DNA from 2 places in the Pseudomonas sp. 3A(2025) genome. Region 2 is predicted to be linked to the other one. Evidence: predicted binding sites of a transcription regulator. Region 2 holds the regulator's gene; the other holds the start of a gene.

Region 1 (3,997 bases), on a different contig from region 2:
TCTCGACCCTTCGTCGAATAATAAATAAAAGCATTCAGCCATTATCGATCAAAATAAAAATTGTTCTCGTGTGCTGCAACTCCTTGCAGTGCTTGGATTATTGACTGAATCATCCATGAAACACATTTGCGCTTAGCACTCATCAGACCTAAATGTGACGCCCTTATGACAAAACGATCATTCACAGCGTGTCGTGCATTGGTTAGAAATCGTCTCAGGTCATCACTGCAACGGTGATGGCATCTCGCCTGTGACGCCGGCAGCAGGCAGACATGGCAGAAGATTTCTGTCAGACCTCAACACGAGGTCCATGGACATTACAGTCAACAAACGAGGGCAACACCCTATGAGAAGACTTAAGCGTGATCCGTTGGAAAGAGCATTTTTGCGCGGATATCAGTACGGCGTTAGTGGAAAATCCCGTGAGCTTTGCCCATTTACTCTACCGTCGGTGCGTCAGGCGTGGATCAATGGTTGGCGTGAAGGACGCGGCGACCAATGGGACGGTATGACCGGCACTGCGGGAATCCACAGGCTCAACGAACTTCACGCAGTCGGATAGAGGTAACTTGCGAAGCAGTCCATCAAATCTTGTCTGACCTTGTACATTGCATTCGTGTGATCACCGCCCTGACCGGGCGGCGGGCCACAGGCCCAGGGGCTCCTTTTTAAAGGAGCCCCTTTTTCATGTCTGCACGATCAGCGCCGAGGCAGGGCCGCAATGGCATCGACCGACTGGCGAATCAGGTCCGGGCCTTTGTAGATAAAGCCCGAATAGATCTGCACCAGGCTGGCGCCCGCTTCGATTTTTTCGGCAGCATGCCGGCCTTCGGTAATGCCGCCGGCAGCAATGATCGGCAAACGCCCGCCCAGTTCACCGGCCAACACCTTGACAGTGTGAGTACTCTTTTCGCGCACCGGCGCACCCGACAGGCCACCGGCCTCGTTGGCATGCAGCAGCCCTTCGACGCCTTCGCGGCTCAGGGTGGTGTTGGTGGCGATCACTGCATCCATACCCGACTCAAGCAGGGCACTGGCCACCAGCACGATTTCTTCATCGATCATGTCCGGGGCAATCTTGATCGCCAGCGGTACGCGCTTGCCATATTGCTGCGTCAGCGCCTCCTGACGCACGCGCAGGGCATCGAGCAACTGCTTGAGCGAATCACCGAACTGCAGGCTGCGCAGACCCGGGGTATTGGGCGAACTGACGTTGACCGTCACGTAGCTGGCATGGTCGTAGACCTTGTCGAGGCAGATCAGGTAATCGTCGACTGCGCGCTCTACGGGGGTGTCGAAATTCTTGCCGATATTGATGCCCAGCACGCCACGGTATTTGGCTGCTTTTACGCGGCTGACCAAATGATCGACCCCCAGGTTGTTAAAGCCCATGCGATTGATGATGCCCTGGGCCTCAGGCAGACGGAACAGCCGTGGCTTGGGATTGCCGGGCTGAGCACGCGGGGTCACGGTGCCGATTTCGACAAAACCGAAACCCAGTTGGGCAAAACCGTCGATGGCCGTGCCATTCTTGTCCAGGCCCGCCGCCAGCCCGACCGGGTTGGCAAAGCGGATGCCCATCACCGTTACCGGCAATTGCGCGGGCGCTTTGCTCAACAGGCCATTGAGGCCCAGACGGCCACCGGCGCCGATCAGGTCCAGAGACAAATCGTGGGAAGTTTCCGGGGAGAGTTTGAACAGTAACTGGCGGGCCAGGTTATACATGGGCGGGCGAGGCTCGTGAGCGGCTGAAGTCAGGCGGCGATTATAGACGGCGGATGGCCTGCCAGGCGAGAAATCCTGTACCAAGGGGCACTGGCACATGCCTTGCTTGAACCGGGATAACGCTCTCGGCAACGTCGCCGACGGGTATCGACAATGGCGTCGTTGTGGCTCGCAGCTTGTGCGGTGGGCTCAACGACGCTTTTTTTATGGATGTAGTTCGGCCTATGAACCAACGATCAAGCAATGCCCTGGACTGGGTGGCGGGCAGCGATGCCCCCGAAATGAACAGCATTGACATAGGCTTCATGGCCCTGACCGATTGCGCCTCTCTGGTGGTGGCCGCCACTCAGGGTTTTGCCCAGCCTTACGGGCTGACCCTTAACCTCAAGCGCCAGGCCTCCTGGGCCAACCTGCGCGACCGGCTGGTCAGTGGCCAGTTGCACGCCGCCCATAGCCTTTACGGCCTGATCTATGCCATGCAACTGGGCATCAGTGGCGCGGCGGCCGCCGACATGGCGATCCTGATGGGCCTGAACCAGAACGGCCAGTGCATCAACCTGTCGCGTGGTTTGCAAGACGCCGGCGTGACCAGCCCTGAAGCACTGGAGCGTACCGTGCACCACCGAGGTGCAAAGCTGACGTTTGCCCAGACCTTCCCCACCGGCAACCATGCCATGTGGCTCAATTACTGGCTGGCCAGCCAGGGCATTCACCCGCTCGACGATGTCGACAGCGTCGTGGTGCCGCCACCCCTGATGGTTGCGCACCTGCAAGCCGGACGCATCGACGGCTTTTGCGTTGGCGAGCCCTGGGGCGCCAGCGCGGTGCAACAGAAACTGGGCTTTACCCTGGCCACCAGCCAGTCGATCTGGCCCGACCATCCCGGCAAGGTGCTGGGCTGTACCGCCGAGTTTGTCGAGCAGAACCCCAATACGGCCCGCGCCCTGACCATGGCGGTACTCGAAGCCAGCCGCTTTATCGAACAAAGCCAGGAAAACCGCCGCAGCACGGCACAATTGCTCAGTGGCGCCGATTACCTCGATGCGCCGCCGGGCTGCATCGAACCGCGCCTGTTGGGCCAGTACCAGGACGGGCTGGGCAACAGCTGGCAAGACCCGCATGCCCTGCGCCTGTTCGGTGACGGCCAGGTGACCTTCCCCTGGCTGTCGGATGGCATGTGGTTCATGACCCAGTTCCGCCGCTGGGGCCTGCTACGCGAAGACCCCGATTATCTGGCCGTTGCCAGCCGCGTTCACCGCTTGAGCCTGTACCGCCAGGCCGCCGAGGCACTGGGCATCGCCGTGCCGGACAGCCCCCTGCGCAGCAGCCAGTTGATCGACGGGCGAATCTGGGACGGCAGTGACCCTGCAGGTTACGCACGCAGTTTTTCTCTGCACTCGCGAACCGATGGCGCCCCCGCCATCGCTGCACCTTGAGAGGCAAGCGATGATGCTGCGTATTCTGCTGATCAATGACACACCCAAGAAAGTCGGGCGCCTGAAAGCTGCCCTGAGCGAGGCCGGGTTCGAGGTCATCGACGAGTCGGGCCTGAGCATCGACCTGCCGGCGCGGGTCGAAGCCCTGCGCCCGGACGTGATCCTGATCGACACCGAGTCCCCTGGCCGCGATGTGATGGAGCAAGTGGTGCTGGTCACCCGCGATCTGCCTCGCCCCATCGTGATGTTCACCGACGAACACGACCCCGGCGTGATGCGCCAGGCGATCAAGTCCGGGGTCAGTGCCTACATCGTCGAAGGTATTCATGCCAAGCGTCTGCAACCGATTCTCGATGTCGCCATGGCCCGCTTCGAGAGCGATCAGGCACTGCGTGCGCAACTGGTGGCCCGCGATCAGCAACTGGCCGAGCGCAAACGCATCGAACTGGCCAAGGGGCTACTGATGAAGATGAAGCACTGCAACGAAGAAGAGGCCTACACCCTCATGCGCCGCCAGGCCATGAGTCGCCAGCAGAAGCTGATTCAGGTGGCGGAGCAGATCATTTCGATGAGCGAGATGCTGGGGTAGGACATACCGGGCGGTGCTGCGCAGGACTAATGTCGATCAGTCAGGCTTCGGCACGCATTTGGGAGAGGCAGCTCTGCTGGCGATTGCTGCGGCACAGACGCAGCAGATGTGCTGATTTTACTGGCCTCATCGCCAGCAGAGCTGCCTCCTACAAGCGCGTTGAGGTATAGATATTCTCGCGCACTGGCGACTTGCCGCTTTGTAATGCCTCAACCCACTCATCGGTGCTCAACACCGCCGCAAACGC
Region 2 (3,997 bases):
CACGTCAAGGCCACGGACGTCAGCCTGCTGACCCGGCCAGACCTGCAGATGTACCGTGGCACAGCGTTTCCGTGGCATGTGCAGAGCGTTCGTGGCGAAGTGTCGCCCGGCGGCGAACAGGTCGAGCTGATCGACGATGTGCGCGTGGCGCGCACCGATGAAAAGAACCGTTCGACTATCATTACCAGCAGTCGAATGACGGTATTCCCACAGAAGCAATATGCGCAGACCGAGCAAGCCGTTAGAATCGACGCCGGCGGCGGTGTCACTACGGCCAAAGGGATGAAAGCGTATTTGAACGACGGCAGGATGGACCTGCTGTCCAACGTAAGAGGACAGTATGAGTCTCGTTAAAACTCTTCCTTTTTTGCTCGGCCTGGGCGCAGTACTGGGAAGCGCGAGCGCCTGGGCTCTGCCGACAGACCGTGACCAGCCGATTCATATCCAGTCAGACGACGCGCAGCTCGATGACAAGAAAGGCATCGCCACCTACAAGGGCAATGTCATCATCACCCAGGGCTCGATGAAGATCACCGGCAACACCGTGACCATCACGCGCAATGCCCAGGGCGAGGTCGATGTGTTCACCTCGGTCGGCAACCTGGCCTATTACGAGCAGAAGCCCTCGACCACCAAGCCGATCGTTCAGGCCTACGCGGTGACGATCCAGTACTACGCGGCCCAGGATCGCATCGTCTTGATCGACAAGGCCAAGGTCATCAACGACGGCAACACTTCCGAAGGCGAGAAGATCGTCTACGACACCGTGCGCCAGATCGTCAGCGCGGGTCGCGCCACCGGCAGCCAGGTGACCACACCACGGCCACGGATCGACATGGTCATCCAGCCGAAAAAGAAAACCGACCAGCCGCAGAAGGCCGAGTAAATGGCGACGCTTAAAGCCCAGCACCTGGCCAAGAGTTACAAGAACCGTCAGGTCGTTCGCGATGTCAGCCTGTCCATCGACAGCGGCCAGATCGTCGGTTTGCTGGGCCCCAACGGTGCCGGCAAGACCACCTGCTTCTACATGATCGTCGGCCTGGTACAGGCCGATCAGGGCCGCGTACTGATCGACGACCTGGATGTCAGCCACCAGCCGATGCACGGTCGCGCACGCGCCGGTATCGGCTATCTGCCTCAAGAGGCTTCGATCTTTCGCAAGCTGACCGTGGCCGACAACATCATGGCCATCCTCGAGACCCGCAAGGAACTCGACGGCACTGCACGCCGCAAAGAGCTGGAAAACCTCTTGCAGGAATTCCACATCACGCATATCCGCGACAGCCTGGGCATGAGCCTGTCCGGCGGCGAACGGCGTCGCGTAGAAATTGCCCGCGCCCTGGCCACGGCCCCCAAGTTCATTCTGCTGGACGAGCCCTTTGCCGGGGTCGACCCGATTTCGGTCGGCGACATCAAGCAGATCATCCATCACCTGAAATCCAAGGGCATTGGCGTGCTGATCACCGATCACAACGTCCGTGAAACCCTGGATATCTGTGAGACTGCCTACATCGTCAACGACGGGCAACTGATCGCTGAAGGCGATGCCGAGACCATCCTGGCCAACGAGCTGGTGAAAGAGGTCTATCTCGGCCACGAGTTCCGCCTCTAGAGCGCCTTGCAGCCATAACAATGACCGTTGACAACGGATTATTTGTCGTGGCGCTCTAGGCAAGCGCTTCAATTTCAGGCATATAACTTGCTTATAAAAGGCGGCGCCCAGGCGCCCTGTAGTGGATGGCGCACGCGCGCCGGCGAATGAAGGTGTTGAGCCACTGCCATGAAACCATCGCTAGTCTTGAGAATGGGCCAGCAGCTGACGATGACACCGCAGCTGCAACAGGCTATCCGCTTACTCCAGTTGTCGACCCTGGACCTGCAACAGGAGATCCAGGAGGCTCTGGAATCCAACCCTATGCTGGAACGCCAGGAAGAAGGCGACGACTTCGACAATTCCGACCCTATGGCGGACAACGTCGAGAACAAGCCCAACAGCGAACGCGAGACCCAGGAACCGACTTATCAGGAAACCTCCGCGCCTACCGTGGATAATCTTGAGGAAGGCGAATGGAACGAGCGCATTCCTAACGAGCTGCCGGTCGACACGGCCTGGGAAGACATTTACCAGACCAGCGCCAGCAGCCTGCCGAGCAGCGACGACGACGAGTGGGATTTCACCACCCGCACATCGGCGGGTGAAAGCCTGCAAAGTCATCTGCTATGGCAGCTCAATGTGGCGCCGATGTCCGACACCGATCGCCTCATCGCCGTCACCCTGATCGACTGCATCAACAGCCAGGGCTACCTGGAAGAGTCGCTGGAAGAACTGCTGGAAGCGTTCGATCCCGAACTGGACATCGAGCTCGACGAGATCGAGGCCGTGCTGCACCGCATCCAGCAATTCGAGCCTGCCGGCATCGCCGCGCGCACCCTGAGCGAATGCCTGTTGCTGCAACTGCGCCAGATGCACGCCAGCACGCCATGGCTGAGCGAAGCCCAGCGCCTGGTAACCGACTATATCGACCTGCTGGGCGGACGCGACTACGCACAATTGATGCGCCGCATGAAGCTCAAGGAAGACGATCTGCGCCAGGTCATCGAACTGGTCCAGAGCCTCAACCCGCGTCCCGGCTCACAGATCGAGTCCAGCGAGCCGGAATACGTCGTGCCCGACGTCATCGTGCGCAAGGACAGCGAACGCTGGCTGGTCGAGCTGAACCAGGAAGCGGTACCGCGCCTGCGGGTCAACCCGCAGTACGCAGGTTTCGTGCGTCGCGCCGACACCAGCGCCGACAATACCTTCATGCGTAACCAGTTACAGGAAGCGCGCTGGTTCATCAAGAGCCTGCAAAGCCGCAACGAAACCCTGATGAAGGTGGCCACCCAGATCGTCGAGCATCAGCGCGGCTTTCTCGAATATGGCGACGAGGCCATGAAGCCTCTGGTCCTGCATGACATCGCCGAAGCGGTCGGCATGCATGAATCGACCATTTCCCGGGTCACCACCCAGAAGTTCATGCATACCCCGCGTGGCATATACGAACTGAAATACTTCTTTTCAAGCCACGTCAGCACCTCCGAAGGCGGTGAATGCTCGTCCACGGCCATCCGCGCAATCATCAAGAAACTGGTCGCGGCGGAAAATCAGAAAAAGCCATTGAGCGACAGCAAGATCGCTGGTTTACTGGAGGCACAAGGCATTCAAGTCGCCCGTCGCACAGTCGCCAAGTACCGCGAATCCCTCGGGATCGCGCCATCCAGCGAGCGCAAGCGGCTGATGTAGCGGACGAGGCACCTGCAGGGCAGCGCACCAGAGCTCACGCCGCCCGCCTGTGTCAGGCCACAGCGTTCCAGCGGCAGGTCACCGGCCTGCCTCTTATGCACTGGCAAAGGAGAGAGCTGTATGCAAGTTAATATCAGTGGACATCACCTGGAAGTGACCAAGCCCCTTCGTGAGTATGTGGAGCTCAAACTCAAAAAGCTTGAAGGGCATTTCGACAAGATTACCAATGTCCAGGTCACGATGACGGTCGAGAAACTGAAGCAGAAAATCGAAGCCACCCTGCATATCCATGGTGGAGAGGTCGTCGCCAACGCCGAACATGACGACATGTACGCGGCCATCGACCTGCTCACCGACAAGCTCGACAGACAATTGCTCAAGCACAAGGAAAAGCAGCAAAGCATCCTCAAAGGTGCGACCGCTCGCTAACAAACCAATCCATGACTCAACTTGAAAAAATACTGACCCCCGGCCGTTCCCTTGTGAACGTGCCGGGAGGCAGCAAAAAACGCGTGCTGGAGCAGATCGCCGATCTGATCGGCCGCGAAGTCCCCGAGCTGGACACGCAAGACGTGTTCGAAAAGCTCGTGAACCGTGAAAAACTCGGCTCGACCGGCTTTGGTAACGGTATTGCTATCCCCCACTGTCGCCTCGAGGCCTGCCAGTCGCCTATCAGCGCCGTCCTGAGCCTTGAGAAACCGGTCGACTTCGATG

Evidence for each region. Region 2 encodes sigma-54, which starts transcription at its own class of promoters, with help from an activator protein. Its sites were predicted from a motif close to ANTGGCATNNANNTTGCTNT; they were not measured.
Region 1: a site for sigma-54 is predicted at 1,815-1,834, ahead of ACYP2A_RS12590 (CmpA/NrtA family ABC transporter substrate-binding protein). Genes of this name have one in related genera too.

What each region holds. Positions count from the first base shown of each region.
Region 1 covers NZ_BAAILM010000032.1:73,548-77,544, reverse strand. The annotation lists gene rmf (ribosome modulation factor) at 347-562, shown strand; gene ACYP2A_RS12595 (quinone-dependent dihydroorotate dehydrogenase) at 700-1,725, opposite strand; gene ACYP2A_RS12590 (CmpA/NrtA family ABC transporter substrate-binding protein) at 1,950-3,161, shown strand; gene ACYP2A_RS12585 (ANTAR domain-containing response regulator) at 3,175-3,750, shown strand; partial or broken gene ACYP2A_RS12580 (isochorismatase family protein) at 3,899-3,997, opposite strand, start outside.
Region 2 covers NZ_BAAILM010000113.1:916,293-920,289, forward strand. The annotation lists gene lptC (LPS export ABC transporter periplasmic protein LptC) at 1-354, shown strand, start outside; gene lptA (lipopolysaccharide transport periplasmic protein LptA) at 341-886, shown strand; gene lptB (LPS export ABC transporter ATP-binding protein) at 887-1,612, shown strand; gene ACYP2A_RS30875 (RNA polymerase factor sigma-54) at 1,781-3,283, shown strand; gene hpf (ribosome hibernation-promoting factor, HPF/YfiA family) at 3,404-3,712, shown strand; gene ptsN (PTS IIA-like nitrogen regulatory protein PtsN) at 3,724-3,997, shown strand, end outside.